DNA from 2 places in the Arthrobacter sp. StoSoilA2 genome. Region 1 is predicted to be linked to the other one. Evidence: predicted binding sites of a transcription regulator. Region 1 holds the regulator's gene; the other holds the start of a gene.
The links. The regulator HrcA, encoded in region 1, represses chaperone genes, less so after heat shock. The targets are predictions, from matches to a motif close to TTNGCACTCGNNNNNNNCGAGTGCNAA.

Region 1 (9,450 bases):
GGCTTTGGCTTCCGCGTTGGCTTCCTGGGTTTGCTGCACCTCGAAATCACCCGTGAGCGCCTCGAGCGCGAGTACAACCTGGACCTCATCTCCACAGCTCCCAACGTTGAGTATGAGGTCACGCTGGAGGACAAGAAGGTGGTCCACGTGACCAACCCCAGCGAATATCCCACAGGCAAGATCGCAGAAGTCCGCGAGCCCATGGTGTCCGCTACGATCCTGGCGCCCAACGAGTTCGTGGGATCCATTATGGAGCTCTGCCAGAGCCGCCGTGGCCAGATGCGTGGCATGGACTACTTGTCAGAAGACCGCGTGGAACTGCGCTACTGGATCCCGCTGGCGGAAATCGTCTTCGACTTCTTCGACCTCCTGAAGTCCAAGACACGCGGTTACGCATCCCTGGACTGGAAAGCCGACGGCGAACAGGTCGCGGACCTTGTGAAGGTGGACATCCTTCTCCAGGGCGAGCAAGTGGATGCTTTCAGTGCCATCACCCACCGTGACAAGGCCTACGCCTATGGTGTGATGATGACCGGCAAGCTGCGCGAACTCATCCCGCGTCAGCAGTTCGAGGTGCCCATCCAGGCTGCCATCGGATCGCGCATCATTGCCCGGGAAAGCATTCGGGCCATCCGCAAGGACGTTCTTGCCAAGTGCTACGGCGGTGACATCACCCGTAAGCGCAAGCTGCTTGAGAAGCAGAAGGAAGGCAAGAAGCGCATGAAGATGGTGGGCCGGGTTGAAGTGCCCCAGGAGGCTTTCATTGCCGCGCTGACCACCGACGAGTCCAAGGACAAGGCCAAGAAGTAGATGCCCAGCGTCCTTCCTTTGGGCGACCCGGCACCTGCGGATGGTTTGTTGCCTCCGCAGGTGCTGACCGGCGTCGAGCACCGCAAGTTCGGGCTGTACGTGCATATCCCGTTCTGCGCGGTGCGGTGCGGCTATTGCGACTTCAATACCTATACGGCCACGGAGCTCGGCGGTGGGGCGTCGCAGGATGCTTATGCCCAAACGGCCGTCACGGAGCTGGACTTCGCGGCAACGGCCCTGAATGCTTCCGGCTTGCCGGAGCGGCCCCTGAGCACCGTATTCTTCGGCGGGGGAACACCCACGTTGCTCCCTGCCGAGGACTTGGCACGTATCCTGCGCGCCGCCGTCGGGCATTGGGGACTTGAGCCGGGCATAGAGGTGACCACCGAAGCCAACCCCGACTCTGTGACGCCGGAATCGCTCAAGGTGCTCGCTGATGCCGGCTTTACGCGCGTCTCCTTCGGCATGCAGTCCGCGGTACCGCACGTGCTCAAAGTGCTGGATCGCACCCATACGCCCAGCCGTGTTCCGCTGGTGGTCCAGTGGGCGCGCGAGGCTGGCCTGGCCGTTAGCCTTGACCTCATCTACGGCACGCCGGGAGAGTCGATGGCGGATTGGCAACTGTCCCTTGAGACTGCCCTCTCCTACGAACCCGACCACATCAGCGCGTATGCCCTGATCGTGGAGGACGGCACAAAGCTGGCGGCCCAAATCCGCCGCGGCGAAGTCCCGGGAATCGACGACGACGACCACGCCGCCAAATATGAGCTCGCTGACAAATTGATCTCCGAAGCCGGCCTGACTTGGTATGAGGTCAGCAATTGGTCGAAAACGCCTGAACAAGCCTGCCGTCACAACCTTGCCTATTGGCGGGGCGATGACTGGTGGGGTATTGGTCCCGGTGCCCACTCCCACGTGGGCGGTGTCCGCTGGTGGAACGTTAAGCACCCCACGGCTTACGCCAACAGGCTGGCTGCAGGAGACTCGCCGGCAGCCGGCAGGGAAACTCTCGACGCCGACACCCGGGAAGTCGAGCGCATCATGCTTGAGGCGCGGCTCGGTACAGGGCTAGCGGTGGATGCGTTGGACAAAGTCGGCCGCCATGCGATGGCGGGACTTATCGCTGAAGAGCTGGTGGACCCGGTTGCGGCCTTCAAGGGTCGCCTGGTTCTTACGCTCAAAGGCCGGCTACTGGCGGACGCCGTGGTGCGCAGGATTCTGCCGGACTAACCGTCGGAAGAATCCTGCGGTGGCCCGGGACTACTTAATCCAGCGCAGGTTGAGCTTGTAGCGGTGGGGCTGCCCGTGGTTGACACGAATACCAGCCGAGACTGAGAAGCACGTAAGTGCTACCCAGATGCCCGTGGCGATGACTGCAAAGATATTTCCCACCACTGGAAGCAGAACAAGGATATTCGCCAGGACTGCTGCGATGGTCGGAGGGAGCGTGAAGTTCAGGGCTTCCTTGGATTCCTGCGCCGTAAACGGCCCGCGATCACGGAAGATCAGATAGATCAGCAGGGAGGGCAGGCATCCCAGAATTCCCCCGAAGTGCGCAAGGGTGGCCCACTGGCGGTCTTCGCTTGCCGTCAGTGGGAGTGCGTTTGCGGGCGCGCCATGGTACTGGGGCTGGCCTGCGGCGCTGCCCGGTTCTTCAGGAGCGTTCTCTGCCACGGTGTCTTCCCTTTGCTGTAAAGATGCTGCAGTGTTGCTGTCCCAGAATACTGGGTTCCGGGTCATCCCGGGACCAACGCCCCGTTACGTTCCCGGGAAAAGTGCGTTCAGGAAACGTAAATTCAGGACAAGACCGTCAGGCAGTGGTGAGGAAATCGATGACTTCCTCCACCCTTCCCAGCAGCGAGGCTTCCAGATCGGCGTAGGTGCGGACCGCACCAAGCAGGCGCTGCCAGCCGAGTCCAATGTCTTCGGCGGTTTCGTGCGGCCAACCGAAAGCGGTCAATATTCCGGTCTTCCAGTCAGTGCCGCGTGGAACGTCCGGCCACCGCTCAATACCCAGCACTTTTGGCCGGATCGCTTGCCAGACGTCTACGTACGGATGGCCGACGATCAGCACGTTTCCGGCGGCTCCGGGCACCGTCATGGCTTCTGCGGCGATGCGTGATTCCTTTGAGCCCGCTACCAGATGGTCTACCAGGATCCCAAGCCTGCGGCCGGGCCCGGGTGAGAACTCTGCGATCGCTGACCTGAGGTCGTCCACGCCGTGCAGCGGCTCTACGACGATGCCCTCAATGCGGAGATCATCGCCCCAGACTTTCTCCACCAGTTCGGCGTCGTGCTTGCCTTCCACCCAAATACGGCTCGCCTTGGCCACCTGGGCACGCTGGCCCAGGACCCTGACGGACCCGGATGCCGTTCGACCCGGCTGCAGAGATGAACCAGGAGTCGAACCAGGAGCCTTTGCCGCCGGCGGCATGAGGCGGATGGCCTGTCCTTCAAGCAGGAAACCGAATCCGAGCTGGAAGGACTTGGTTTTACCACGCCGGTCCTCAAGGGAGACGATGTGCATTCCCCCCGATTTCTCCACGCGGGTGACTTCGCCCACCCAGCCGGACTGGACGTCTTCAAGGACCATCCCGCGCTGGACGGCTACCTCGGGGAGCTGGCGTTTGGCAGGAGCGGACAGATCCTGCGGGCCCCACGTATCGAAAGCCAAGGACTTCATACCCCTTTGTGCTGGTTGTGCTGGGAATAACTCCCGCGGGCGGTTTCAATGCTAGCAACGTGCTGGCTCATACTAGACTTGTTAGCACTTGGGCATGTTGAGTGCTAAGTATTGGTCCGAAAAGCTATCGGTCCTACACAGGCCGGGACAGTCGTCAGGAGGTGTTGCAATGAGTGAGCCACGCAAGCTTGAAGTACTGCGCGCAATTGTTGAGGATTATGTGCATTCCCGTGAGCCGGTTGGATCCAAGGCACTTGTGGAGCGGCACCATCTCGGCGTTTCAAGCGCCACCATCCGAAACGACATGGCCGTACTTGAAGAAGAGGGCCTGATCGCGGCGCCGCACACCAGTGCCGGCCGGATCCCAACGGACAAGGGCTATCGGCTGTTCGTGGACAGGATCTCGCAGGTCAAGCCGTTGTCCGCCGCGGAGCGTCGAGCCATCCACTCGCTGCTGGAAGGGCCGGACGACCTCGATGACATCCTTGAGCGCACCGTCAGGCTCCTGTCGCAACTGACCAACCAGGTCGCCGTCGTACAGTACCCGCACTCCAACCGCGCACTTGTCCGTCACGTTGAATTTGTCCTCCTGGCGCCCAAGCAGGTGCTGGTGGTCCTCATCGCAGATACAGGAAGCGTTGGCCAGAAGGTCATCGAGGCTGGCTCCGATGTCAGCAACGAGGCCCTGATGGCACTGCGCTCCCGGTTCCTTGGCAGTATCGCGGGAACCCAGCTGGCGCTGCTGCCGCAGGTGCTGCCATCCGTCGTGGCGCTGTGCCCGCCGGACCTTCGCGCACTCGCGCAGCATCTTGCCCATGGTCTCCAGGCTTTGAGCGACACCAGCCGTGAAGAGCGCATCGTCATGGCCGGAACAGCCAACCTTGCCCGCTCCAATGTGGATTTCCCGTTGAGTATCGGGCCAGTGCTGGAAGCTCTTGAGGAACAAGTTGTCATGCTCCGGTTGTTGTCCGATATGGGGGATGATCCCCGCGGCGTGACAGTCAGCATCGGACGCGAGAATCCTTACGACGGCCTGGCCGAGGCCTCGGTCGTGGCAACGGGGTACGGCTCCGGAGCCAAGGTCGGAATCCTCGGACCAACCCGGATGGACTATCCCACCACCATGGCTGCCGTGCGCGCCGTGGCCCGCTACCTTTCCCGCATTCTCGGCGGCTGACGCCGGCCCCGAGGTAAGAACCGCTTTACAACAAGGAAGAGATACCGACTTTGAGCAGCCACTATGACGTTTTGGGAGTCTCGCCGGAAGCCACCGGGGAAGAGATCAAAAAGGCGTACCGCAAGTTGGCGCGAAAGCTTCACCCGGACGTCAACCCCGGGGAGGATGTCGCGGAGCAGTTCAAAGCCGTGACGCATGCTTACGAAGTGCTGTCCGACCCCCAGAAGCGTCGCGTCTACGATGCCACCGGCAACGAGAATGGCACTGACAACGGCTTCGGCGGCGGCTACTCAGGCCAAGGCTTTGCCTTCCAGGACATCTTCGACACCTTCTTCGGCGGTGGCGGCGGACACGCTGGACCAGCCTCCCGTGTGCGTCGGGGCCAGGATGCACTCATCAGCGTCCGCATCGACCTCAAAGACGCCGTGTTCGGTGTCAACAAGAAGCTCGAAGTTGATACGGCAGTGGTTTGCCCCACGTGTGATGGCAGCTGCTGCCGGCCGGGCACCCACCCGGAGCGTTGTGACATTTGTGGCGGCAGTGGCCAGGTCCAGAGGGCCGTTCGATCCATCCTGGGCCAGGTCATGACCACCGCCCCCTGTGGTTCCTGCGAAGGCTTCGGTACCGTCATCAAGGATCCCTGCAATGAGTGCAACGGCCAGGGCCGCATCCGTAGCCGCCGGTCCCTCACCATCAAGGTACCCGCCGGTGTTGCCACGGGTACGCGGATCCAGCTCTCCGGCCAAGGCGAAGCAGGACCGGCAGGCGGACCTGCCGGCGACCTCTACGTAGAGATCCGCGTCAACAGTGACTCCACCTATATCCGTGAAGGCGACGATCTGCACGCAACACTGAGCGTTCCGATGACGGCCGCTGCTTTGGGTACGGAACTGAGCCTGGAAACCTTTGACGGGCCCCAGGAGATCGACGTCAAGGCCGGCACCCAGTCCGGCGAGGTCATCACGCTTCGCGGTTTGGGTGTTACCCACCTCAGGGGCTACGGTCGCGGCGATCTCAAGGTGCACCTGCACGTTGAGACGCCGGTCAAGCTGGATCCGGCACAGGAAGAGCTTCTGCAGCAGCTTGCCAAGTTGCGGGGCGAGCAGTTCAGCGAAGGCAAACTCGTGGCCAGCGGCGGCATGTTCGCCAAGCTGCGGGACAAGCTCGGTAACCTGTAGCGGTGAGCAACCCCGTTTTCTTCACGCCTGCCGGGACCCTGGACGGTGTTGAGCCGGGCGCGTTGTTCGTCATCGACGGTGCGGAAGCCCGGCATGCCGTGACGGTGAAGCGCCTCACCGTCGGTGAGGCCGTGGACATTGCCGATGGCGCAGGAGCCCGCCTGACAGGCACGGTGGCAGAGGCCGGCCCTGGAAGTTTGTCCGTCATGGCATCCAGTGTGATTTTCGAGGACCAGCCGGATGTGCGTTTGGTGCTTGTCCAGGCATTGGCCAAGGGTGACCGCGACGAGTTGGCTATTGAAACGGCCACCGAACTGGGCATTGATGCAGTGATCCCTTGGCAGGCCGAGCGATCCATTGTCCGCTGGAAGGGGGATCGCGCTGCAAAGGCCCACGCCAAGTGGCAGTCTGTGGTCACTGCCGCGGCCAAGCAGGCCCGCAGGGCATGGATACCCGAGGTACGTCCCATCCTGGATTCCGCGGCGCTGGCAAAGGCTGTTGCTGCCGCAGACCTGGCTGTGATCCTTCACGAGGACGCCAAGAACCCTTTGCGGACCGTCCTTGAAGCGCCGCTCGTGGCTGAAGGCGGCGGGCTGGAGTCGCCGCGTGAAGTCCTCTTGATCGTGGGGCCGGAAGGTGGCATCTCGCCGCGCGAGGTGACGCGCCTCAGCGACGCCGGGGCGGTCACGGCTCTCTTGGGCCACCACGTCCTGAGGTCATCGACGGCGGGACCCGCCGCCGTCGTACTCGCCTCCGACGTCCTGGGCCGCTGGTAGGCCGTGGGGGCTGGCAGGCGAAACTACCCTGGGGACCCTGGCTCTAGCCGACGCTGAAAAGACGCGTATCCGTGGTGGATGTGTCTGCTTGCCCGGAGTCCTGAACCTGGGTCACGCGTAATTCGTATTTCCCTGGTTTCAGGGTTGCGCTGAAGGAGAACACGCCGAATTGTCCCGGCTCGCCGGTGGCTTTTGTCTGGCCGGTCAACAGGCTGGTTTTCTCACCGCTGCCGTTGTCCCGGAGAATCTGCCAGCTGACGGGCTTGGAGCTGTCAGTGCTGCGGCCATTGAACTTAACGGCGCCGGCGGGCAGCGAGGTGTCCTCCTGCGGGTCGATAATCCACAGTGGCGCAACCAAGGAAGCGTCCCTGGCCATTGGTTGACCGAGCCGCACCTGGCCAAACGCCATGAAATCCGTGTGGCCGTCGACCAGAATGACCACCTGGATTTGCTGCCCTGAATTGATCAGGCCCGACGACGACGCCGCTGCGGTGGCCGTGTAGACCAGCTGCTGTACAGCCCGTTGCGCCATACCTGCATCAAGGTTGGAATTGAAGGCGTCCCGCGAAATATCAACCGTGATCACGTTCTTGCCCGAAATGGAGGTTGCCAGGCTGCCTGGGTCCTGCCAGGGAGTAAAGAAGTCGTGGTCCAACGGCTTTTCGGCCATCATGATCCGCAGTGCTGTGGTGACGGGGTTTCCGTCGCCGGAGATGTCCCTGAATTCGCGGTACAGGTAGACGTCTTCCTTGCTCCGTCCAATCCAGTAAACCGGGATCTTGGTGGACGCCTGGGTGGTCTCCAGGGGAGCATTGCTGGCCGGAGCTTCCTGGACGCTGACGGGCGGCGCGCTGGAGGTAGCTTGGGTGGGTCCACCGTTGGCGATACAGCCGGTCAGCAAAAGGACAGCAAGCATCGCAGGCGCGGCGACGGCGGACTTTTTCCGCTTTCGCCCGCCGGGCTGATGGCTTACTGACTGCACGATTGGGGTTCCTTGCCTTTGCGGCCGGTGGTTGTCGCCGACGAGTCGAACGGGCGTAGTCTGACTACCCGCTCTGCCAGCTTGGCATATCGTCGACGGCGGCTGGCAGGGTTTCCGGGCACTGGCGTCAACTGAAACAGGATTGATACCCGCTTGATGCCGAGTTGAGACAAAAAGTCGTCCCCCAGCGGCCCGTGCAAGGTGGACGAAGCCCGCGTGTACGCCCTTGTCGTTCCGGGCTGGCGTAGGATTGAAGGCATTCCGGCATATGGCCTGGCGGTTCAGCCAGTCCCGTTGTCGAAACGATGGACCAACTGTATTCCGACCGGAGGAGAAGAGGCCGCACGGCCACCACTATGAGTGAATCCCTGAATGGGCGGTTGCGGACCGGAAACGGGAACCCAGCCACCACCGAGTTCCCGCACACCTTACCGGGCACGCGCACGGAAATCGTCACGTTCGACAACTCCGATCAGATGGTTCACTCATTGGGCAGCCATGACGAAGCATTGCGCTACATCGAGGAGCAGTTCCCGGACGTCAATTTCCACGTTCGCGGCAATGAGTTGTCCATGTCCGGTCCCTCCACGGTCATTCCGCGCATCATGCGCCTCCTTGAGGAGGTCCGCGGACTGGTTGCCAGGGGAACCGTCGTTACCCCTGATGTCCTCCAGCAGCTCGTTTCCCTCCTGAGGACACAGTCAGTCCAGAATCCCGTGGATGTCCTTACCCACAACATTCTGTCGAGCCGTGGCAAAACCATCCGGCCCAAGACCCTGAACCAGAAGAACTATGTGGATGCCATCGATGCGAACACAGTGATCTTCGGTATTGGCCCGGCAGGTACTGGCAAGACCTACCTCGCCATGGCCAAGGCCGTACAGGCCCTGCAACTCAAGGAAGTAAGCCGGATCATCCTGACCCGGCCCGCCGTTGAGGCGGGGGAGCGGCTGGGCTTCCTGCCGGGAACGCTGAGCGACAAGATCGACCCCTACCTGCGGCCGCTTTACGACGCCCTGCACGACATGATGGATCCCGAATCCATTCCCCGGCTGATGGCTGCCGGCACCATCGAAGTCGCACCGTTGGCCTACATGCGTGGACGGACGCTCAACGACGCCTTCATCATCCTGGACGAGGCCCAGAACACCACTCCTGAACAAATGAAAATGTTCCTGACCCGTCTCGGATTCGGTTCCAAGATGGTTGTTACAGGAGACGTAACGCAGATCGACCTGCCTTTTGGCTCCACGTCCGGACTACGGATCGTACGGGAAATCCTCACCGGGATCGATGACGTCAATTTCTCCATCCTGGAGGCTGCGGACGTCGTCCGGCACCGTTTGGTTGCAGACATCGTCTCCGCCTACAGCAGGTGGGATGACGCGCACCGTACGGATGGGGCTGCCGGCACACATCACAAGCGTGGAGAACGAAAATGAGCATTGAAATCAACAACGAATCCGGCGTGGAGGTGGACGAAGCCCAACTGGTGACATTGTCCCGGTTCATCTTCGAGCGCCTCTACATCCACCCGCAGGCTGAGCTGTCCATACTCCTGGTGGATGAACCCGCCATGGAGAAGCTGCACATCGAGCTTATGGACGAACCAGGAGCCACCGATGTGCTCTCGGTGCCCATGGATGAGTTGACGCCGGGCACGCCCGACAAGCCCACGCCGCAGGGAATGCTTGGAGACATTGCCATATGTCCCCAGGTGGCCGAGGTGCAGGCGCGGAACGCCGGACACGCCACCCAGGACGAAATGCTGTTGCTCGCCACCCATGGCATCCTCCACCTGCTTGGTTTCGACCACGCCGAACCGGAGGAAAAGGAAGAAATGT
Region 2 (21,360 bases), 680 kb from region 1:
CCCTGATGGTCAGGGATATGCCCTTGATAACCTCAATGTCACTCCCCGTATAGCTGAATCGAATGTCCCGCATTTCCACTACGGAAGGCGACTTCACCAGGGGAGGCTCGTGGCCGCTGGGCACAGGAAGCGCCATGAAAAGCTCGTAGTCTTTGAGGTTGGCAAGGTCTTCGTCGATGGAACTCAGTGAGGAGACCAGGTTGTTGGCGGTGGATAGAGCCCGGCTGACGATCTGCTGGATGTAGAGGAACTGCCCTACCGGCTGCGCCCTGGCGATGATTTGTCCCACCACCCAGATCAAGGACACAACTTCGGCACCATACTGCAGCGCGTCCGCTGCGAGTTGCTTGGGGATGTAGCGCTTCTGGAAGTCCAGCCGCCTGCGCTCGTCAGCGTCCCGAAGCCCGGACCGCAGGTCCATCAGATAGCCCACGATCCCGTAAAGCCGCATCTCGGCAATGTGCTGGGGACGCAGGAGGTTCGTCTCGATCATGCGCCGTTGCCGCCGGGAATCCACCTGGGTATTCCAGTGGGCTATTTGCTCTCTTGAGAGCTTGAACTGCAGGTAGACGCTCGGGACGATTGCAATGAGGACAATGACGGCGATCCACCAACTGACCAACAACAGCGCACCGACTGCCAGGATGACTGAAACCAACTGCGTAAAGATGGCCGCGATCCTGTCCAGGACCCGGGCGTAGGAATCGGAGAACCGCTTGGCGCGATCGTAGAGGTCCACCGTTTCTTTGTCGTCATAGCGCCAGAACTCCAGCGCCAGAAAGCGCTCATACATCATGTCGCCAACGATTGCCCCCACTTTGAAGCTCATCAGCTGCTGGATGTACCGGTCCACGCTGCTGAAGGCGCCCCAGAACAGCCCCAGCGCCGCAGTTATGATGACGTACAGTACCGCCCGCGGACCGGCGTCGGGATCTCCCGCGTAACCGGCGGCCAACGCGGTGGTGGTCAACGCGGCGAAGTAGGTGGTGACCAGCGGCAGCGTGGCCGAAATCAAGGACCCGGCCACTTTCATGATGACTGCAACAGGTGATGCCTTGAAACTGACCTTCAGGACCTGCCCGACGGCGCGTGCGTACGGCCGGAGGGCAAGCTTGCGGGGCGCTGTGCCTGAATTCAGCCGGACTGACTCCGGGTGCCGCGGTTGTGCGGGCTTTTCGGACATGTCCCCAGCCTATTCCTACCCACGGACATTTCCGTTGCGGCCCTTAAACAGCTGTTCCCCATGGAAGCATCCACAGGGAACAGCCGGGAGGAACTGATGATGGTTAGCGGGAACCGTAGTTCGGCGCCTCTACGGTCATCTGGATATCGTGCGGGTGCGATTCCTTCAGGCCGGCAGGCGTAATCCGGACGAACTTGCCGCGTGCCTTGAGCTCGGCAATGGTGGGGGCGCCGGTGTAGAACATGGTCTGGCGGAGGCCGCCCACCAGCTGGTAGGCCACGGATGCCAGCGGACCACGGAACGCGACGCGGCCTTCGATGCCTTCCGGGATGAGCTTGTCATCGCCGGAAACGTCGGCCTGGAAATAGCGGTCCTTGGAGTAGGACGTGTTCTTTCCACGCGACTGCATGGCGCCCAGGGAGCCCATGCCGCGGTAGCTCTTGAACTGCTTGCCGTTGACGAAGATGAGCTCGCCGGGAGACTCTTCACAACCAGCCAGCAGTGAGCCGAGCATGACGGTGTCGGCACCGGCGACCAGCGCCTTGCCGATGTCACCCGAGTACTGGAGGCCACCGTCGGCAATCAGCGGCACGCCCGCCGGAATGGCAGCCTTCGCGGATTCGTAGATGGCCGTGATCTGGGGAACGCCGACACCGGCAACAACACGGGTGGTGCAGATGGAGCCCGGACCAACGCCTACCTTGATGCCGTCGGCACCGGCGTCGATCAGTGCCTGGGCACCTTCGCGGGTGGCAGCCTGGCCGCCAATGATGTCCACGTGCGCAGCAATCGGATCCGACTTCAGGCGACGGATCATGTCCAGCACACCTTGGGAGTGGCCATTGGCCGTATCCACGAACAGGGCGTCCACACCGGCGTCGATGAGCTTCATGGCGCGCTCCCAGCCATCACCGAAGAAGCCGATGGCGGCACCTACGCGCAGGCGGCCTTCGTCGTCCTTGGTGGCCAGCGGGTACTGCTCTGCCTTGGTGAAGTCCTTGGTGGTGATGAGGCCCTTGAGGCGGCCCTGCTCGTCAACGAGAGGGAGCTTCTCAATCTTGTTGGTGGCCAGCTTGTGCGAGGCTTCCTCGCGGCTGATGCCCACATGGCCGGTGATGAGCGGCATCTTGGTCATGGCATCGCTGACGCTGCGCAGCGGGAATTCAGATTCGGGAATGAACCGGGTGTCGCGGTTGGTCACGATGCCCAGCAGGCGCCCGTCCGTGTCCACCACGGGAAGGCCGGAGACGCGGTAGCGGGAGCACAGCTCGTCCAGTTCCTGCAACGTAGCCTGCGGGCCAATGGTCAGCGGGTTGGTGATCATGCCGGACTCGCTGCGCTTGACGCGGTCAACGTGCTCAGCCTGGTCATCGATGGACAGGTTGCGGTGCACTACGCCCAGGCCACCCTGGCGGGCCATCGCGATGGCCATACGGGACTCCGTGACGGTGTCCATGGCAGCAGACAGCAACGGCGTCTGCACCGTAATCCGCTTGGAAATGCGGGAGGACGTGTCCGCGTCCGAGGGGATGACGTCGGTGTGCCCGGGCAGGAGCAGGACGTCGTCGTAGGTCAGGCCTACGAAGCCAAAGGGATCGTGTTCGGGCTGGGTCATGAGTGCGGCCTCTTACCTGGGTTCCGGGGGCTATAACTGGTAGGGGTTGCAACTGATGACCAGCCCGTCATTACGGGACTGGCCTGTGCATAAAGTACTGGCCTGTGCATGAGGTACTGCAAGGCAAAGGTGCTTCGGGTATTGAATAAATAGTAGAACCTCCGCGGCGATCGCCATATTCCGCGACGGCTGAGTGTGAGCAACGGCACGGGCGGCAGGCCGGCGTCGTGCGTTGCATGCTCCTGCGGATGGCGAGGCTAGCGCTCAGACCAGCCCGTCGCGGCGAGGAGCCGCTCCTCGAACATGGGAATCATGCTCTGTACATAGGTCTTGGTGAGATGGTTGTCGTCCTTGTAGACGTACACATTCCCAACCACTGCCGGACACGTGCCCTTTTCACAGATGAAGTCGCTCATGTCCATCAGGTACAACCGATCCACCTTGCCCACGTAATCGTCCAAGGGCGAGGACGCAGCCAGGGAATCCTCCAAGGGAGGGTTGCAGTCAGGCGAATCAGGGCCCTTCTTCTGCACGCACTCGGGCATGTTGATGCTGAACCGCGGGTTGTCGCGCACGCCGACGACGTCGATTCCGGCATCCGTGAAGGGCTTGATGCCTTCCAAATAGCCGGGCACTTCGGTCTCGAAAGGGGCCGTGACATGAGTTAGTGACGCCACAGTGAACACTGCATCGGGTTTGTGTTCCATGACGTAGGCGGCACTTGCCTTGTTGAAGTCGTTGCATTCGCTGGTGCGTTCAGGAGAGTCCGCACCGAACCGGCAGTTCCCCTTCAGCAGAGTGACCACTTCCCAACCATGCTCCTTGGCGATGGGTCCCAGGGCGGCCATGTACTGCTGGGCATGGGAATCGCCCAGGACCACGATCCTCTTGGTCACCACTGCCGGTTCGTTGTTCTGGAGGCAACCCTGCAGCAACGGATCTGACGGGACGTTCGCGCCAGTACACAGGCCATCGATGTCCGCCCATTCATCGTTCATGGCGGCGGGTGCGGGAATGATCATTGCCTCGGGCGTCGGTTGGCCCGCGAAACCAGGCGACAGCGCTGCGGCACCGGGCGTCAGTTCCTTGGGCTGATCGGCAATCGCCACGCTTTCGGCGGCAATGGCACCCTGCCAGGCGGTCATCGGAAGCGCCAGCAGCGCACCGCAGGAAACAACGACGACGGCGGCCCGCCAGGACCGTGCGTCCGGCCACTGCCATCGGCGCATGGGCACCTCGACATACCGTGTGGTGGCAACGGCCAACATCATGGATACCGCCATGATGCCCAGGCCCTGCAGGAGGTTGGGACTTGTGGTCTCCGTGACGAGCAGGAAGAACACCAGGACAGGCCAGTGCCACAAGTACAAGGCATAGGAATTGTTACCCACCACGACCAGGGGCTTTGAGCTGAGCACGCGGTCCGCACCAAAGCGGCTGTTGCTCTGGCCGGCGACTATAACGGCCGCGGCGGCGAGCGTGGGCCAGAGGGCCACGAATCCCGGGAAGGAACGGTCGACAGTCAGGATCAAGCCACACGAGAGCATGGCGGCCAGCCCTGCCCAACCCAGGAATACCCGGAGCCGCCGTCCCGGTTTGAGGTACGGGAGAGCAAGCGCCAGCAGGGAACCCAGCGCAAATTCCCACAGCCTTGTCCGGGTATCGAAATACGCATAGGCCTGGTTGTTCGCCGTCTGGTCGATCGAATAGACCAGCGAGGCCACAAAAACCAGGCCGAACGCCATGAACAGCAACTGCCGGTGTTCCATGACCTTTCGGCCTGGGAACAGCTTTGCCAGTTGCGGCTGCAGCAGGGCTACGACGCCGAAAATGAGCGGCCACAGAATGAAGACCTGGCCCTGGACGGACAGGGACCAAAAGTGTTGAAGCGGACTGGCCCCGGAGTGGTCCTGGGCATAATAATCAACGGCAGAATCCGCAAGCTGCCAGTTCTGCCGGTACAGCAGGGAGGCCCACGCCTCGGCGAGCACATCCGGCCACCGGCTCTGCGGGACAAAGGCCCACGTTGCGGTCAGAACCGCCAACAAGACAACGACGACGGCGGGCAGCAGCCGCTTGAACACGTGGAGCCAGTGCTGCAGGAGCCTCAGGGGCTTGTGGTTTTCGAGCTTCCGCGTAAAGGACAGGGTCAGCAGGAAAGCCGAGATGAGCAAAAAGACGTCGACACCACCGGACACCCGGCCCAGCCAAATGTGATAAGCCGCCACCATCAACACAGCCAAGGCCCGCAGGCCCTGGACCTCGGGGCGGAAGGTGCGTTCCGCCGTCGTGGGCCTCGCCGTGGTGGGGTTGCCACCCAAAGGTGCAGTTGTTTTCACGTTGTCGCTCATCGCTCCCACCCCGTCGCGGCAAACCACCTTTCATCGAACATTTCACCCATGCTGGTGACGTAGGTCTTGGACAAGTGGTTATCGTCCAGGTAGACGAACACATTTCCTACGACGCTGGGGCACTCGACACCATTGCAGAGGAGATCCGTCATATCCAGGAACGCGGCATTTCCAAACTTTCCCTGCACGGCCGCGAAAGGGCTCTCCGCTGCCAGGACGTCATGCTGGTCGGATTTGCAGTCAGGGCTGTCCACGCCCTTGGAAAGGGCACACTCGGTGACGTTGTGGTCATAGCGGGGGTTGTCACGGATGGCCACCACCTGGATGCCGAGGTCGTTGAAGTTGGTGACCGACTGTTCAAAGCCGTACACCAACTCCTCATCCGGTGATGACGGGGCAGCCTTGGTGCCCACCATGAACACGGAATCCGGGGTGTGCGCTGCCACATACTTGAAAGCCGCCGAGTTGAAATCATTGCAGTGCTGGTCAGCGTCGGGGTTCTCCGGCATGAACGGGCATCCGCCCAAAAGGAGGGCCGTGACCTTCCAGTGCTCAGCCTCAGCGAGGGGATCGAGCGCGGCCAGCCACTGCTGGGCATGGGAATCACCCAAGACAATGATGCTCTTGGTGGCGTCATCGCCCACGCCGTTTTGCTGGCAGTTCTCCTGCAGCGTCTTGTCTTCCGGCTGGGACGCTCCCTCGCACGTCCCACCCAGATGTGCCCAGTCCTCAGGTAGCTGCTCTGCGGTAGGAAGCGTTTTGGCGTCAGGGCTGACCTGGTCCACGTACCCGGGCAGGAGGGCATGTGCTCCCGGGTTGTCGTTGAATGCCTGCGTGTCAGCGGCCTTCTGGTCCAGGTACTGCTTGTACTGGAAACCGAGCAACGGCGTGCACGCCACGGCAAGGCACACCGCGATCGAGATGGCTGCCCGGCGACGCTTCACCTCCGGCCACTTCCACTCCCGGAATGGCTTCTCCACATACTTCGTGGTCAGGAACGCCAGGACCAGTGCCAGCGCCACAATCGCCGTGCCGGAAAGCCAACCCGCATGATCCTTGCCGCTCCAAGCCAACGCGATCACCAGGATGGGCCAGTGCCAGAGATAGAGGGCATAGGAATTGTCGCCCAGCCGAACAAGGAATCTGGAACTCAGGATCCGATCCACGCCGAAGCGGCTACCGGTCTGTCCCGCTGCAATCACTGCAACGGCAGCCAGGGTAGGCCAGAGTGCAACAAAGCCGGGGAACGCCGTCTGGACCTGCAGCAGGATGCCGCAACTGAGCATGGCGGCCACGCCGATCCACCCCATCGCCACGCGGACAGGTTTGGAAAAGTCCAAGGCAGGCAAAATCAAGGCAACAAGCGTTCCGAGGGCAAACTCCCACAGGCGGGCGAAGGTGTCGAAGTACGCCACCGCCTGGTTGTTGGCCGTAAAGATGATGGAGTACGTCAGGGAAACGACGAAGACGAGCGCAAAAACGTACGCGAGCGAAGCCCGGTACCGGAGATCGAACTTGCGGCAGATGACCGCCATCACGGCGAAGATCACCGGCCAGAGAATGAATACCTGGCCCTGGATGGAAAGCGACCAGAAGTGCTGCACAGGACTGGCCAGGCTGTGGTCCGTTGCGTAGTAGTTGACCGCAAGAGTCTGCAGGAGCCAATTCTCGTAGTAGAAGAGTGAGGCCCAAGCCTGATTGACCACCTCTACCCAGCGGGTGGGAGGCAGGAAAGCAAAAGTAGCAGCCAGTGTTCCGAAGAGTACAACCACGACTGCCGGGAGGAGGCGCCTAAACAAATGCAGCCAGTGTCGCAGCAAGTCCATCGGGCGCCGCTGTTTGAAGCGGCTGGTGAACTGAAGAGTCATGAGGAATGCCGAGATCAGCAGGAAGACATCTACCCCGCCTGACACCCGCCCAATCCAGATGTGGTAGCTCACCACCATGAGGACAGCGAGGGAGCGGAGGCCCTGGATTTCGGGCCGGAAGGTGGACTTTACAACGGGACCGGTAGCCCGCCTGTTGGGACGGGCGGGCGTTCGGATCGTTGATGTAGTCACGTTAGGCAGTTCCTCAAGGCTATTGCACAAAGCATCCATCATACGCTGTTCCGGGCTCCGGCCCCAGTCGGGCCGGTCTGCGGAACCGCCTTACGAGTGTCTATTAGCTCAGGTTGGACTATGCATTTGCAAAGATGAAACTGTGCGTTGCCTGTGCCACGGCACTGTGTCTGAAGGCCCGGAAAACTAGATCAAGGCCGGCCGACGCCCCACCGTCAGCTGCCGGTCGACTGTGATTCGTTGTGCCAGATAACGGGCATCCCGGCCAACTCCTGGAAGCGTTGCCGAGACTGCAGCGAACAGGAACTCCTGGCCGATGAAATAGAGTCCAGGGACAGATTCCACTACTCCCCTCTTGTGGGCCGGCGCCCCCTCTCCGTCCTGGTACGGGAGCTTCAGCCACGAGTAGTCCTCCCGGTATCCGGTACACCAAATGACGTTCGCCACATCCAGCGTCCGGCCCTCTTCCAGTAACGGTTTGCCCTGCTTTACGCCGGCTATCCTTGGCAGCAGTTCCACCTTCGCCTCACGCAGTTCCTTGGTACGTGTTCGGATCAAAGGTGCCGCCATCATCTTGAATGCCGGCGCCACTTTCCGGCCAACCGGTGTGTTGAGCGTCAGGACGTGAAGGCCTGCGAACCGGATAACAGGCAGAACAAACCGGGCTGCAGCGCGTCCATGGCGAACAGGGATTTCGCCACTGGCTTTGCCCGCCAACAACGTGGTGTGGGTCCTGCTGGCTTCGAGGGCAATCTCCGCGCCGGAATTGCCGAGCCCGACAACGAGCACTGGTCCAGGTTGGAGTTGCCCGGGATTCTTGTATTCCTGCGAGTGAAGCTGCACGATGGCCGGATCCAGCTCATTCGCGAATGCCGGCCGCTTGGGCAGGCGATACCCGCCGGTGGCAACCACTACGTTGTTGGCGGTCCAGGACCTGTCACCGGAGCTCACAAGGAAGCGATCACCCTCTTGTGTCACTCCATCAACATGGACCCCGGGCACCACCGGAAGACTGAACCGCTGTGCATAACCTTCCAGGTAGTCCGCCAACTCATTCTTGCTGGGGAACGCCAGGCGGTCCCCTGGGAACGGCATGCCCGGCAAACCGTCGTACTTGGCCGGGGTGAAGAGTCGGAGCGAATCCCACCGCTGGCGCCACGAATCGCCGGTCCTGGCGTTCTCGTCGAGGATGACGAAGTCGTGGTGCCCTTTGGCCAGCCAATAGCCGAGCGCCAAGCCGGCCTGGCCACCGCCTACGATCACGGTATCGAACTGTGGGTGACTAGCTTTTTTCATGGCTTTTCCTTTCTCATTACTGGTCAACGCGGGGTCACTTATGGCCTATGGCAGCGGCCGACATGGGCCTTAAGTGACCCCGCGTTGCTGGGGTTTCAGTTGCTGGGGTTCCAGTGGGAGCCTTCCGGTATCGCAGGCACCACACCAACATCAGTGCCGACGTCACCACATAGAAGGTGTGGAGCAGCCACACCGGCCCCGCCGGAAGGTCGAAGACGTAGAACGAGTGCACGGCATTGGCGATGTTGGTCAAGGTGATATTGCTCAAACTGTAGGAGGCCAGGTCCTTGGTCCGGACTGCCTTGAACAACATGGGCAGCATGCTGGATGCAAAAAGCACGGTGGATACGGTGCCGGCGAGCAGTGGAATGTTCATAAGCCCAAGGTATGAGTCCGGCGCCCCTTGCCGCGTCGGCCAAATGACGCATCCTGCAGGAATGGGCATGGGTATTTATGCGCATGCCGGGAAGTGAGAGAGCGTTCGGGAAAACCCTGCGGTATGTGAGAGAAGATCGGGAGAAAAGCGGTGGGAAGTGATAGAGCATCAGTTGGTTAAGTGGTGCTCAAACGCGTATTTGGTGGCAGCAACCCTGGATGGCAAGGAGAGCTTGCTGAGGATATTGCTGACGTGGCGGGCAACGGTCTTTTCACTGAGATACAGTTCCCGGGCAATGGACTTGTTGGCTTTTCCGTCGGCGACAAGCCTCAGGACTTCAAGTTCACGGGCAGTCAGTTCACGGGCAGTGGGCACGGAACCATCGCCGCCACTCACCGTTCCGGCTCCCGCCTTGAGACCCAGCACCCCGGCCAGGGCAGGCGCTGCGTCGAGTTCTGCGAACTCGGCTGCGGCCGCTTCGAATTCCATGGCGGCAGAGTCGGGGTCGCCCAGCCGGGCACACGCACGACCGGCCAACAACCGGCACCGGGCAGCCTCATACGGAGCCTCGAGGCTGTACCAAAGCCGCCAAGCCTTCCGGGCGGTCATCAGTGCGGCTTCGGCACTCCCCTCGGCCAAGAGAACGCTCGCTTCCGCCTGGGCTGATAGCGCTCGTTCCAAGGGGCGGCTGGCTTCGTGGAGCGGTGCTGCGAGTTCATTCGCGGCCTCTCGGGCTGCGACGACGTCCCCCGCCGCAAGCTCCACCTGGACCACCGCCGGAAGCAGCCTGCAGCGGTTGGCCGGATCCGCTCCGGACATCGCACGGTGCAACATGGCCTGCGCCTGGGACGTTTTGTTCTGGGCCATACGTAGAAGCGCAAGGCCGGGCAATGGCTCAAAGCCCGTCTCCCCGGCCTTGGCGTAGGCTGCGTCGGCCTCGTCAAACCTGCCCCTGAGGCGGAGGACTTCCCCCTGTTGGTACCAAGCTCCCCAGGCCGCTTCCGGATCGCCCCGACGCGAACGGTCCTGGGCGATGCGGGCCGCAGCCAAGGCCTCGTCCCAGGCGCCATGCAGGATGAACAGCTCTGCGCGGTGCGATTGGCATTGCCCACTGAACATCACCATGTCCGGCCGGTCTCCGCACCACCGCTCCAAGGCTGCTGTCCATTCCTGGGCGCGGTGGACATCTAAAGCGAGCCTGCAACTTCCAATCACCGCACAGTAGATGATCCCGGAAGGTATGGGCGAGACCTCACCGGCGGTGACGGACAACATCACTTCATCGAGGAGCTGCAATCCCTCGTCCGGGGAGCCGAGGGTAATCCTGGCCGTGCCCAGGCCCAGCTGGCCCAACGCCATGAGATCCCTGTCGTGGAAACGCCGGCCCACTTCAAAGGCCCGGCCAAACAGCTCGTGGCTGGCCTCGGGGTTTCCTCCGTAAAGGGAACCCAGGGCGGATGGGATGAGGAGATAGCCCTCCGCTTCGGTGGGCTCTTCCATTTCGGCAATCAGATGCTGGGCGCGGGACATCCAACCGGAACTTCGCGCGGGCTCCCCGATGTCCATGAGGAACAGCACCAGCCACGCCGCGCAGCGCGCCGCACCGGCCATGTCGCCCAACGTCAGGAATTCCTCGTGGGCCCGCGTCAGGTACTTCACTCCGTCATCGTCATGGCCCAGCAGCATTGCCACGGATGCCACCAGTTCCATGTCCCGGGCAGGCAAGCCACCTTCGGAATCGGCCCGGGCAAGGCAGTCCAGCGCATCGCTCCAACGACGCTCGGAGAATGCCGAGCGTCCCATATCCAAGGCTGTGACCGACATAGTGAACACTCATTCCGCGACCGGGAGCAACCCGGTTGGCGCACCCAAGCCGCCGTATTAGCGTCAGGGTACCGCCGCCGTCGTAAGTCCCACAATAGGTCCCCGCGGCTCCGGGGAACCTGCGGGTTGCTGACAAAAAAGCCCTGGCCACACGAAGGTGACCAGGGCTTTTTTGAACAGGCTGTTAGTGCTGGTGGCCTGCGTGTGCGTCTTCTTCCTCGGCCGGCTTTTCGGCAACCAGGGTCTCAGTGGTGAGAACCAGGGCAGCGATGGAAGCGGCGTTGCGGAGTGCGGAGCGGGTGACCTTGACGGGGTCGATCACGCCGGCGGCGATCAGGTCCTCGTACTCGCCGGACTTGGCGTTGAAGCCGTGGTTGGCTTCCAGTTCGGAGACCTTGGAAACGACGACGAAGCCGTCGAAGCCGGCGTTCTGGGCGATCCAGCGCAGCGGCTGGATCAAGGCGCGGCGGACGATGCCAACAGCTGCTGCCGCGTCACCTTCCAGGGCCTTGACGGCCGGGGACTCGTCCAGTGCCTTCAGGGCGTGGATGAGCGCGGAACCGCCACCGGAAACGATGCCTTCTTCAAGGGCTGCACGCGTGGAGGAAACGGCGTCCTCGATGCGGTGCTTCTTTTCCTTCAGCTCAACCTCAGTGGCTGCGCCAACCTTGATGACACCGATGCCGCCAGCCAGCTTGGCAAGGCGCTCCTGCAGCTTCTCGCGGTCCCAGTCGGAGTCCGTGCGGGTGAGCTCGGCACGCAGCTGGGCCACGCGGTCGGCAACGTCCTGCTCGGTTCCGGCGCCATCGACGATGGTGGTGTTGTCCTTGGTGACCGTGATGCGGCGAGCCGTACCCAGTACCTCAAGGCCAACAGTGTCCAGCGAAAGTCCAAGGTCCGGGGAAACAACCTGTGCGCCAGTGAGCGTAGCGATGTCCTGCAGCATGGCCTTGCGGCGGTCGCCGAAGCCGGGAGCCTTGACGGCGACGACGTTCAGGGTGCCGCGGATGCGGTTGACGATCAGCGTGGACAGGGCTTCGCCTTCGATGTCCTCTGCGATGATGAACAGCGGCTTGGAGGCCTGCAGCGCCTTCTCCAGCAACGGCAGGAATTCCTGCAGCGAGGAGATCTTGCCCTGGTTGATCAGGATCAAGGCGTCTTCGAGGACGGCTTCCTGGCGTTCTGCGTCAGTGACGAAGTACGGGGAGAGGTAGCCCTTGTCGAACTGCATGCCTTCGGTGAGGACGAGTTCGGTCTGGGTGGTGGAGGACTCTTCGATGGTGATGACGCCATCCTTGCCCACCTTGCCGAAAGCCTCGGCCAACAGTTCGCCAATTTCGTCGCTCTGGGCGGAGATAGCGGCAACGTTGGCAACCTGGGTGCCTTGCACTTCGCTGGCGTTCTCCAGGAGGCGGGCTGCGATGGCTTCGATGGAAACCTCGATGCCACGCTTGATCTCGCCAGGAGCGGCACCAGCAGCAACGTTGCGCAGGCCTTCCTTGACCAGTGCCTGCGCCAGCACCGTAGCGGTGGTGGTGCCGTCGCCAGCGACGTCGTTGGTCTTGGTGGCTACTTCCTTGGCCAGCTGCGCACCAAGGTTCTCGTAGGGGTCATCAAGCTCAACTTCGCGGGCGATCGTCACGCCATCGTTGGTGATCGTGGGAGCGCCCCACTTCTTGTCCAGCACGACGTTGCGGCCGCGCGGGCCAAGCGTCACCTTGACAGTGTTGGCGAGCTTGTCGATACCGGCCTCAAGAGACCGGCGGGCAGCATCGTTAAAAGCAAGCTGCTTTGCCATGGTTGTGTCCTTTCAAGACAGAAAACCCGCACCGCAGAAGGTCGGAATGATTCCAACGCGGCTGCGGTGCGGGGCTCCAGGAAGTTACTTTACGACGATCGCAAGGACGTCGCGGGCGGACAGAACGAGGTACTCGTTGCCGCCGGTCTTGACTTCGGTTCCACCGTACTTGGAGTAGATAACGACGTCGCCAACAGCTACGTCAACCGGCACGCGGTTGCCGTTGTCATCGAAGCGGCCGGGGCCGATTGCAACAACTTCGCCTTCCTGCGGCTTCTCCTGTGCGGAGTCCGGAATTACCAGGCCGGAAGCCGTGGTCTGCTCTGCTTCGAGCGGGCGAACAACAATACGATCCTCAAGAGGCTTAATCGAGACCGACACTCGGACTCTCCTTTTCATGAGCTGATTCATGGACTAAGAACTAGGGTGCCGTGGCGTGCAACCGTCGTCGCGGTGCCGGTGGACGCCTGGCGTGATTAGCACCCTCCGGGGGAGAGTGCTAACAAGACTCTATGTAAGCGTTAGCACTCGGTCAAGGTGAGTGCCAGAATTTCGTCGTTGGTGAACTCCCGTTACCGCCCGGTGAGGTCATCCAGATCGTAGTCTTCGCCGTCGTCATCCTCATCCACAGGTGCCGATCCGCGATTCAAATACAGCACGACGGCGGCTGCCAGGGCGACGACGCCGGAAATCACCAGGGCGATAATCCCGCCAATGCGGGCCCCGCTGTAGAGGTCCCGGATATCGCGGGCTTCATCAGTAGCGTCGTTCACGCTCTTGCCTGTGACGGAGTAGGCAGCTGCGTTGAATGAGTCCAGGACGAAGATGACGATCAGCAGGGCAACGCAGATTACCGCGATCACGGCCCCCGCGATCAAGGCAGGACGGGCAAACGCCACAAGGGACCGGCCGGCGGAATGCTCTGAAGCTCCCGGGGCAGCGGGGCGGTTCCCGCCCGGGTTGTTCGTGTCGGAGGGCTGCGGAGCTGCGTTGTCTTCCATGAAAACAACCCTATCGGGCTGATTCCCAACTCACGGCGTCAAGGCGCGCCCCGTTAGGCTTGATCCCATGTCTCATGCACCGCAGGAACAGATCGCACCCTTGCTGACCACTGAAGGATGGGAACTCCTTGCCTCGCTGGGGCCGTACCGCGAAGCCGATGCGTTCAGCATGAACGCCGATCTTCGAAAGTCAGGCCACTCCCCTGAGCTGGTGGCCGCGGTACTCACGCAGTCCCGGCTCCGAACCCGCGCCGAGGCCAAGTTCGGCGAGTTCGCCCGCCAGATGCTGTTCACCCAGGCCGGACTCGAGCAGGCGACGCGCCTCAACGTCGCGGCCCGGCACGCCGAGCGTTTTGCCAAGGCCGGCATTTCCCACGTAGCAGACCTTGGCTGCGGCCTTGGAGCCGACTCCATGGCCTTGGCCTCGATGGACATTGCCGTGACTGCAGTGGAGATGGATGAAACCACCGCGGCTTGCGCCACGATCAACCTCATGCCCTTCCCGCACGCCACAGTGGTGCATTCGGATGCCACGTCAGTGGAACTGGGCGGGATCGACGGCGTGTGGCTGGATCCCGCACGGCGCACAACCTCGACGTCCGGGACAAAGCGGATCTGGGATCCGGAAGCATTCTCTCCCCCGTTGTCGTTCGTTGAAGGCCTGGCCGCAGCCGGCCGTGCGGTCGGCGTCAAGATGGGTCCTGGCATGCCCCACGACTCGGTTCCGGCGAACTGTGAAGCGCAGTGGGTCTCCGTAGGTGGCGACGTCACGGAGGTCACCCTGTGGTTCAACGCCGTGGCCCGCCCCGGGATCCGGCGCGCGGCACTTGTCATCGGCTCCCAGGGCGCTGCCGAGCTCACCAGCGGTGAGGATTTCGACGGCGGCCCGGTAGCCGCCGTCGGGCCGGTTGAGGGGTTCCTCTACGAACCTGACGGTGCGGTCATCCGCGCAGGCCTGGTGGCCGACGTCGCAGAACGCCTGGGCGGCCACCTGGTGGATGAACATATCGCCTACATCTGCGCCCCGGAACTCCATGACTCGCCTTTTGCCAAGGCCTACAGGGTGCTGGAGGTCATGCCATACAACGTCAAAGCCCTCAAAGCCTGGGTGAAAGCGAACGGCATCTCGGTGCTGGACATCAAGAAGCGCGGCACCGCTGTCACTCCCGAAGAACTGCGGAAACAACTGCTTCCATCCAAGCGAGACAGCAAGCCCGCAAAAACGGCCACCCTTGTCCTGACCAGGATTGGCGAGGAAAGAGTGGCCGTAGCGGTGGAGCCCGTGACGTTCTAGTCCGCGTCAGCGTCGGGAGAATTCCGAGGCTTCGCGGACCTGCTCAGCACTCGGGCGGACGCCCGTGTACAGGACGAACTGCTCCTCTGCCTGGATGGCGATGACTTCCGCTCCAGTGATCACCGGCTTGCCGGCCTGCCGGGCAGCCGTGATGAGGGGCGTCTCGGAGGGTAGGGCGACGACGTCGAACACTATCTTTGCCGCCGCAATGGTTGCGTCGTCAAAGGACTGTGCCCTTTCGTCCGCACCAGCCATGCCCAAGGGCGTGACATTGATGATCAGGTCCGCCGTGGATCCGTTGACGTCGTCCTGCCAGGCGAAACCGTAAAGGTCCGCGAGCGCACGGCCTGTGGTTTCGTTGCGGGCAACGATGGTCACGGACGTAAAGCCTGCATCGCGAAGGGCTGCGGCCACCGCTTTCGCCATTCCTCCGGCTCCTCGCAGCAACACGGTGTGGCTGCTGGGTACTCTATGGTCCTTCAGCAGGCGGGCAATGGCGATGTAGTCGGTGTTATATGCGGTCAGGACGCCGTCGTTGTTGACAATCGTGTTGACCGAGTCGATGGCCTTTGCCGAGGGATCCATCACGTCCACGAGCGGGATGACCGCTTCCTTGTAGGGCATGGAAACCGCGGCTCCCCTGATGGGGAGGCCGCGGATGCCAGCCACTGCAAGAGTGATGTCCGCCGGGGCGAATGCCTTGTAGACAAAGTTCAGTCCGAGCAGGTCGTACAAATAATTGTGGAACCTGGTCCCAATGTTGCTGGGCCGGGCCGCGAGCGAAATGCACAGGGACATGTCTTTGTTCAGGATTGGCATTCACCCATTAAACAACGGGCCCTTTGCGCTTCCGCGCCGTTAGCCCTGGCGGGCCTTCATTCGCGGGTTGTTCTTGTTGATGACGAACGTGCGCCCACGGCGTCGGACGATCTGTGCGCCCGGAATCTTCTTGAGGGCACGCAGTGAGTTCCTGACCTTCATGGTTTTTCTCCTTCTTGTTGGTGGGTTGGTTTTTGGGGTGGCTGGCTAAAATGCTTCGCTAAGTTCCAGGGGATCCTCCCAGACACCAAAGTCGAGTTCCATCTCGGCCTCCGTTAATTGGCAGCCCTCCAGGAGGGCGCGGATTTCCTGGGGGTCGATGTCCTCGGAGCGTCCGGTAATGGCCAGGACCGTTCCGCGGTCGCCGTAGTTCGGGTGCCAGTCAAGGACGGCGTCGACGTCGGCTCCCACCTTGCCTTTGCGACCTGCGGCAGGTGCGTCCGCCAGCCAGGTTCCGGTGCTCTCAAGCCACACCCGGGGACCAATTCCCTGTACCGCAATCCGGATCTTGGCAGCCGAGGCGATCCACAAGCGTCCGCGGAGCCAGTGGGTTCCGGCCGCGAGTTGGGGAAGTGCTTCACGGAAACGGCCGGGGTGCAGCGGCCGCCCGGCCTTGTGGAGGACGGTTCGGAAGGAACCCGGAGAATCATCCAAAGGCACGCAGACCACTCCGGGCCGGGTGCGTGCGGCCGCTTCGGCGTCGTCGAAGCAGCCCGATCTGAAGTCATCGGCCGCACCGATTGCTGCAGCGTGCGGTGCCAGCTGCCCAAGCAGCTCCACGCCAGTCACCCATTCTTCGGATCCCATGCGGGGATTTCCGGACAATTCCGCTCCCAAGCCCGGGTGCAACATGACAGTATCCACCTGCCCGAACTCGCCGATCAGGAACTCGCCGCTGGTCCGTTCATCCTCCGGCATCGATGTGAAGCCGGATTCAAAGAGGGTGTGCCGGTCCCAGATGTGATCGTCGAGATCCACGGGGTCCAAGGCCAGGATGGCGTTGTCCATGACGGCAGTCCGGGTGAGGCCGCGCCGGAGTTCCGCGACTGCCATCCCTGCCGGGACGCCGGGTGGCAGGCCCAGGACCACGTGGTCGAACCCGCAAGCGGCGAGGCGCTCCGCCGTCGGTACGACATCCAGCTTGACCGTACAGCTGAGGCAACCGTGTTCCAGAACGGTTGTTTCGCGCTCAAACAACTGGCCTCCCCTGTAGACGCGCCGCATGACCAAGGAACCATCCAGGAGGTCGTGAAGAACGACGACGGAGTTCGTGTGGGTTCGACCAAGCCGGGCGGTGGCCGCTTCGCGGCACTGACTGTCCAGGGAGCTGACAACGGTGAGGTGCATGGAAGGATTCTAATTGAAAACCATTCTCATTAGCAATTCGCTTGCGATGTGTCGCGGCGCTTAACTTCGCCCTGTCCGCAATCAGCCATGCTCCGGCTGCACTAGACTTGAGCCGACCGCTGACGGCCCCGCAGCGGGTTGCGTCCAGCAGAAAGTCCAGCAGAAACAAGCAACGAGGGGACTACGTGCAGATTGAGTTTGCGCCATCCAGGCAATCGACACTGGGTGTGGAATGGGAGTTGGCGCTCGTCAATGCACGCACCGGAGAACTGGTTTCAGTGGCGAACGACGTCCTCAAGGGTGTCGCTGCGAACCATCCGGACCTCAACGAAGACGACGAACACCCCCACATCAAGCGCGAACTGCTCCTGAACACGGTGGAACTCGTTACCGGAATCTGCGAAACGGTCAAGGAAGCAAAAGAGGACCTCAACCGCTCCCTCGCCGCTGTCCGCGAAGTCACCGACCCCATGGGAGTGGAGGTGTTCTGCGCAGGCAGCCATCCGTTCAGCCCTCCCCTGCTCCAGCCGGTCACCGACAAGGAGCGTTACGCCAAGCTGATCGAGCGGACCCAATGGTGGGGACGCCAAATGGTCATCTATGGTGTCCACGTCCACGTAGGCATCGATCGCCGGGACAAAGTACTCCCCATCCTGGACGGCCTGGTCAACTACTTCCCGCACTTCCAGGCACTGTCCGCCTCCAGCCCCTTCTGGGCCGGCGAAGAAACCGGCTACGCATCCCAGCGGGCCCTCATGTTCCAACAGCTCCCCACCGCTGGCCTGCCGTTCCAGTTCGAAACCTGGGAAGCATACGAGTCCTATGTCCAGGACATGTTCACCACAGGTGTCATCGACGCCATTTCCGAGATCCGCTGGGACATCCGGCCTGTTTACAACCTGGGCACTATCGAGATGCGCATTTGCGATGGCCTGGCCACCCTTGAGGAAGTGGGCGCCATCGCCGCACTCACACAGTGCCTCGTGGACGAGTTCTCCTCCATCCTCGACGCCGGCGGGAGCATTCCCACCATGCCGCCCTGGCACGTCCAGGAGAACAAGTGGCGTGCAGCGCGCTACGGCATGGAAGCCATCATCATCCTCGATGCCAAGGGCAACGAGCAATTGGTCACCGAGCACCTCGCAGAAACGGTCGCACGCTTGGAACCCGTGGCAGCCAAGCTCGGATGCTCTGAGGAACTGGCCGACGTCATGAAGATCATTGAACGCGGCGCCAGCTACCAGCGCCAGCGCCGCGTGGCCGCCGAACACAACGGGGACCTGCAGGCAGTGGTCATGGACCTCGTACAGCAGATGCGTAAAGGCCCCGACGCATAGTTGGGTGGAGTTACGCAGCCACCGACACCGTAGTAACGGGCATGGAGGAATCCGGCGCGAACGCTATTCCGCTGGGCCCGATTCGGGCCATGACCAGTTGAGCACCGAGGGCTGCCACCATGGCACCGTTGTCCGTGCAGAGGTCCAGTGGCGGCACATGCAGCCTGATGCCCGCCGACACACACCGTTGGCCGGTCAATTCACGCAGCCTCGAGTTGGCAGCAACACCTCCACCAAGGAGCACGTCGGTAATGCCGTGCTCCCTGCAGGCCAGGACCGCCTTTGAACTGATGACGTCCACCACGGCCTCCTGGAATGCCGCTGCGATATCGGCTACGGGTACTTCTTCCTCGCGGGCTTCGAATTGCTCCACGCACCGGGCCACCGCGGTCTTCAGGCCGCTGAAGGACCAGTCATAGCGGTGGGGCCCCTTCTCCTCCGCGGTGCCCATGTATTTGGGCTGGGTGAGGCCGCGCGGAAAGCGGATGGACTTCGGGTTGCCGTGGCGTGCCAGCTTGTCGATGGCGGGGCCACCCGGGTAGCCAAGGCCCAGGATCCGGGCAACTTTGTCGTAGGCTTCACCGGCGGCGTCATCGATGGTCGAACCAAGGAGCTCCACGTCATCTGTAATGCTGCGGATACGGAGGATCTCCGTATGGCCACCGGAAACCAGGAGCGCACCGAGGTTCTGCGGCAAGTGGCCGGCACCCAGGCCGGCGGCAGCACCGGCGTCGGGCCTTGAATCCAGCAGCCCCACGCCAACGTGCGCTACCAGGTGGTTGATCGCGTAGAGCGGCTTGCCCGTAGCGACGGCCAGGGCCTTCGCGGCGCAGACACCAACCATGAGGGCGCCCGCCAGGCCCGGCCCTGATGTGACGGCAATGGCGTCGATTTCCTCCAGAGTCACTCCGGCTTCATGCAGCGCCTCCTGAAGCGTGGGCACAAAGGCATCCAAATGGGCACGCGAAGCGATCTCAGGGATGACGCCACCAAAGCGCACGTGCTCGTCCATGGAGGAGGACACCGTGTTTGTCAGCAGGGTTGTACCGCGCACGATTCCGACGCCGGTTTCGTCGCAGGACGATTCGATGCCCAGCACCAACGGCTGTTTCGGCTGTTCTGGATAAGGGCCGCTCACGCGTTGGCTCCTTCTATGGAATGTGACGTGTTCAGTGTCATGGGTTATTCAGGGGCAGGCGCATGATCAACGCATCCGTACCGTCCCGGTAATACCGCGGCCGGACATGGATCTGTTCGAATCCGAAACGCAGATACAGCTGCTGTGCACGGGGGTTGTCCGCGCGCACCTCCAGGAGGACGTCCGCCGCGTGACGCCGCCGCGCCTCCTCGATCAGCTCGGTCAGGATGGCAGAACCGATGCCTTTGCCTTCGAATTCGGGAACGACGGCGATCGTCTGGACGTCCGCGATCGGCTCAATGCACATTAATCCGGCGTAGGCCACGATCTGGCCCTCAACCTGGGCCACCACGTAGCGGCGTGTCTCCGGCTGGGACAACTCGTCGAAGAACATCTGCAGGGGCCAGGCATCCACGGGGAACAGTCGACGTTCCAAGGCTTCGACGGCCGGGACATCAGCCTCGGTCATATCGCGCAGGGAAACTCCTGCGAGCTCCAGTTTGGGTGGGAGTTTCATCGGTCCACTTCCATCACAGGGCACGCTTCCTGGGACCCGGCACCTGGGCGTCCGATTCGCGCAAGTACAAAGGTGTGGAGTCCAAGAGCTCCTGCCCTGCCGTTATTCTGGCAAGCGCGAGCTGGCCAAGGGACGCCGCGTCCGGTTGGGCCTCGGCAAAGTCTTCGTCGGCACGGAGGACGTCGGCGTACAGTCCAGCGCCGGCCCCAAACACGGGCAGGTCCGGTAAGTCCGAGGCGAAACCCACATGCGGCCCGTCGATGAGCTGGGGAAGCTGGCCCTCCTCAAGGACGTACCGCGCCCAGTAGACCTCTTTGCGCCGCGCGTCAGTGGCCACCAGGAATTCGGGAACAGCCGCAGTGGACTCCGCTACTTCGAGGGCGATCGCATCAAGGCTCATCAACCCATACAGCGGCTTGTTCCAGACGAAAGCCAGGGTCCGTGCGGTGGCAATACCTGAGCGCAGCCCGGTAAACGGTCCGGGGCCCACCCCTGTGACGATCACGTCAATGTCCGCGCCGGTAACGCCGGCACCGGCCAGCAGCTTCCCGATGCCCGGCGCAAGGACTTCGGCATGGCTTCGGGTGTCCTCGGTGGAAAAGGAATCCACCACGCCTTCCATGGCAACATCCGAAATCAGCGCAGCACTGGCCACTGCCGAGGTGTCGATAGCCAGGATCAGCATCAGTGGCCTCCTTCGGAGATCGTGGTTTCAAGAAGCTTCGGCGCCTCGGCCCAGCGGGGGCCAAAACCGCGGAAAATGATGGTGCGTGGTTCGTCGTCGTCATCAGTGTCAAAGTCCAGGACCGTGCCGCTGTCCTCGACATGGATAGCCGGCACAACGCCTTCGGCACCCACAGACCGGTGAAGGTCCACTTCCAGGCGGCTGTCCGAGAGGTGCTCAACCCGGTCCCTCCCCCACTCCACCACGGTGACGGACGAGTCCATGGTGTTCTCGAGATCAATGTCATCGATCTCAGCAGCTGATTCCAGCCTGTAGGCATCGACGTGGACCAGGTCCGGGCCACCGGGACGCGGGCCATCCGGAAGGTTTGGGTGGATCCGAACCAGCACGAACGTAGGCGAGATGATCCCGGCACGTACGCCCAGGCCCTCTCCCAGCCCCTGGGTGAAGGTCGTCTTTCCCGCACCCAACTCCCCCGTCAGGACAAGGAGGTCCCCCGTCTCAAGCACCCCGCCCAGTGCTGCACCGAGCGCGTGGGTTTGTTCCGCCGTCGTAACCTTCAGTCTGCGTTCCCAGAGCGGTTCGCCGCCTTTCAATGGTTCGCTGGGTTCGAGCAGTGGTTCGTTCATAGCGTCGCCGATTCCGATGCTGCCTGGGTGCCCTGGTGTACCTCCGGCAGCGCCGGAACCTCGTTGACGTAACTGCGGGGCACCCGCGGA

Region 2: a site for HrcA is predicted at 13,025-13,051, ahead of groES (co-chaperone GroES). Genes of this name have one in related genera too.

The regions. Positions count from the first base shown of each region.
Region 1 is NZ_AP024643.1:2,766,408-2,775,857, reverse strand. Features, by position in the region: gene lepA (translation elongation factor 4) at 1-810, shown strand, start outside; gene hemW (radical SAM family heme chaperone HemW) at 811-2,040, shown strand; gene LDN82_RS12550 (DUF4870 domain-containing protein) at 2,071-2,484, opposite strand; gene LDN82_RS12545 (DUF3097 domain-containing protein) at 2,621-3,484, opposite strand; gene hrcA (heat-inducible transcriptional repressor HrcA) at 3,663-4,670, shown strand; gene dnaJ (molecular chaperone DnaJ) at 4,721-5,848, shown strand; gene LDN82_RS12530 (16S rRNA (uracil(1498)-N(3))-methyltransferase) at 5,851-6,624, shown strand; gene LDN82_RS12525 (GerMN domain-containing protein) at 6,668-7,540, opposite strand; gene LDN82_RS12520 (PhoH family protein) at 7,963-9,048, shown strand; gene ybeY (rRNA maturation RNase YbeY) at 9,045-9,450, shown strand, end outside.
Region 2 is NZ_AP024643.1:3,438,862-3,460,221, forward strand. Features, by position in the region: gene LDN82_RS15615 (ABC transporter ATP-binding protein) at 1-1,183, opposite strand, end outside; gene guaB (IMP dehydrogenase) at 1,287-2,798, opposite strand; gene LDN82_RS15625 (acyltransferase family protein) at 3,056-5,149, opposite strand; gene LDN82_RS15630 (acyltransferase family protein) at 5,146-7,248, opposite strand; gene LDN82_RS15635 (NAD(P)-binding domain-containing protein) at 7,396-8,505, opposite strand; gene LDN82_RS15640 (hypothetical protein) at 8,540-8,881, opposite strand; gene LDN82_RS15645 (response regulator transcription factor) at 9,050-10,705, opposite strand; gene groL (chaperonin GroEL) at 10,890-12,503, opposite strand; gene groES (co-chaperone GroES) at 12,588-12,884, opposite strand; gene LDN82_RS15660 (hypothetical protein) at 13,076-13,504, opposite strand; gene LDN82_RS15665 (class I SAM-dependent methyltransferase) at 13,572-14,798, shown strand; gene LDN82_RS15670 (shikimate 5-dehydrogenase) at 14,805-15,617, opposite strand; gene ykgO (type B 50S ribosomal protein L36) at 15,657-15,779, opposite strand; gene LDN82_RS15680 (GTP-binding protein) at 15,825-16,964, opposite strand; gene LDN82_RS15685 (glutamate--cysteine ligase) at 17,150-18,301, shown strand; gene tsaD (tRNA (adenosine(37)-N6)-threonylcarbamoyltransferase complex transferase subunit TsaD) at 18,312-19,439, opposite strand; gene rimI (ribosomal protein S18-alanine N-acetyltransferase) at 19,477-19,956, opposite strand; gene tsaB (tRNA (adenosine(37)-N6)-threonylcarbamoyltransferase complex dimerization subunit type 1 TsaB) at 19,970-20,641, opposite strand; gene tsaE (tRNA (adenosine(37)-N6)-threonylcarbamoyltransferase complex ATPase subunit type 1 TsaE) at 20,641-21,270, opposite strand; gene alr (alanine racemase) at 21,267-21,360, opposite strand, start outside.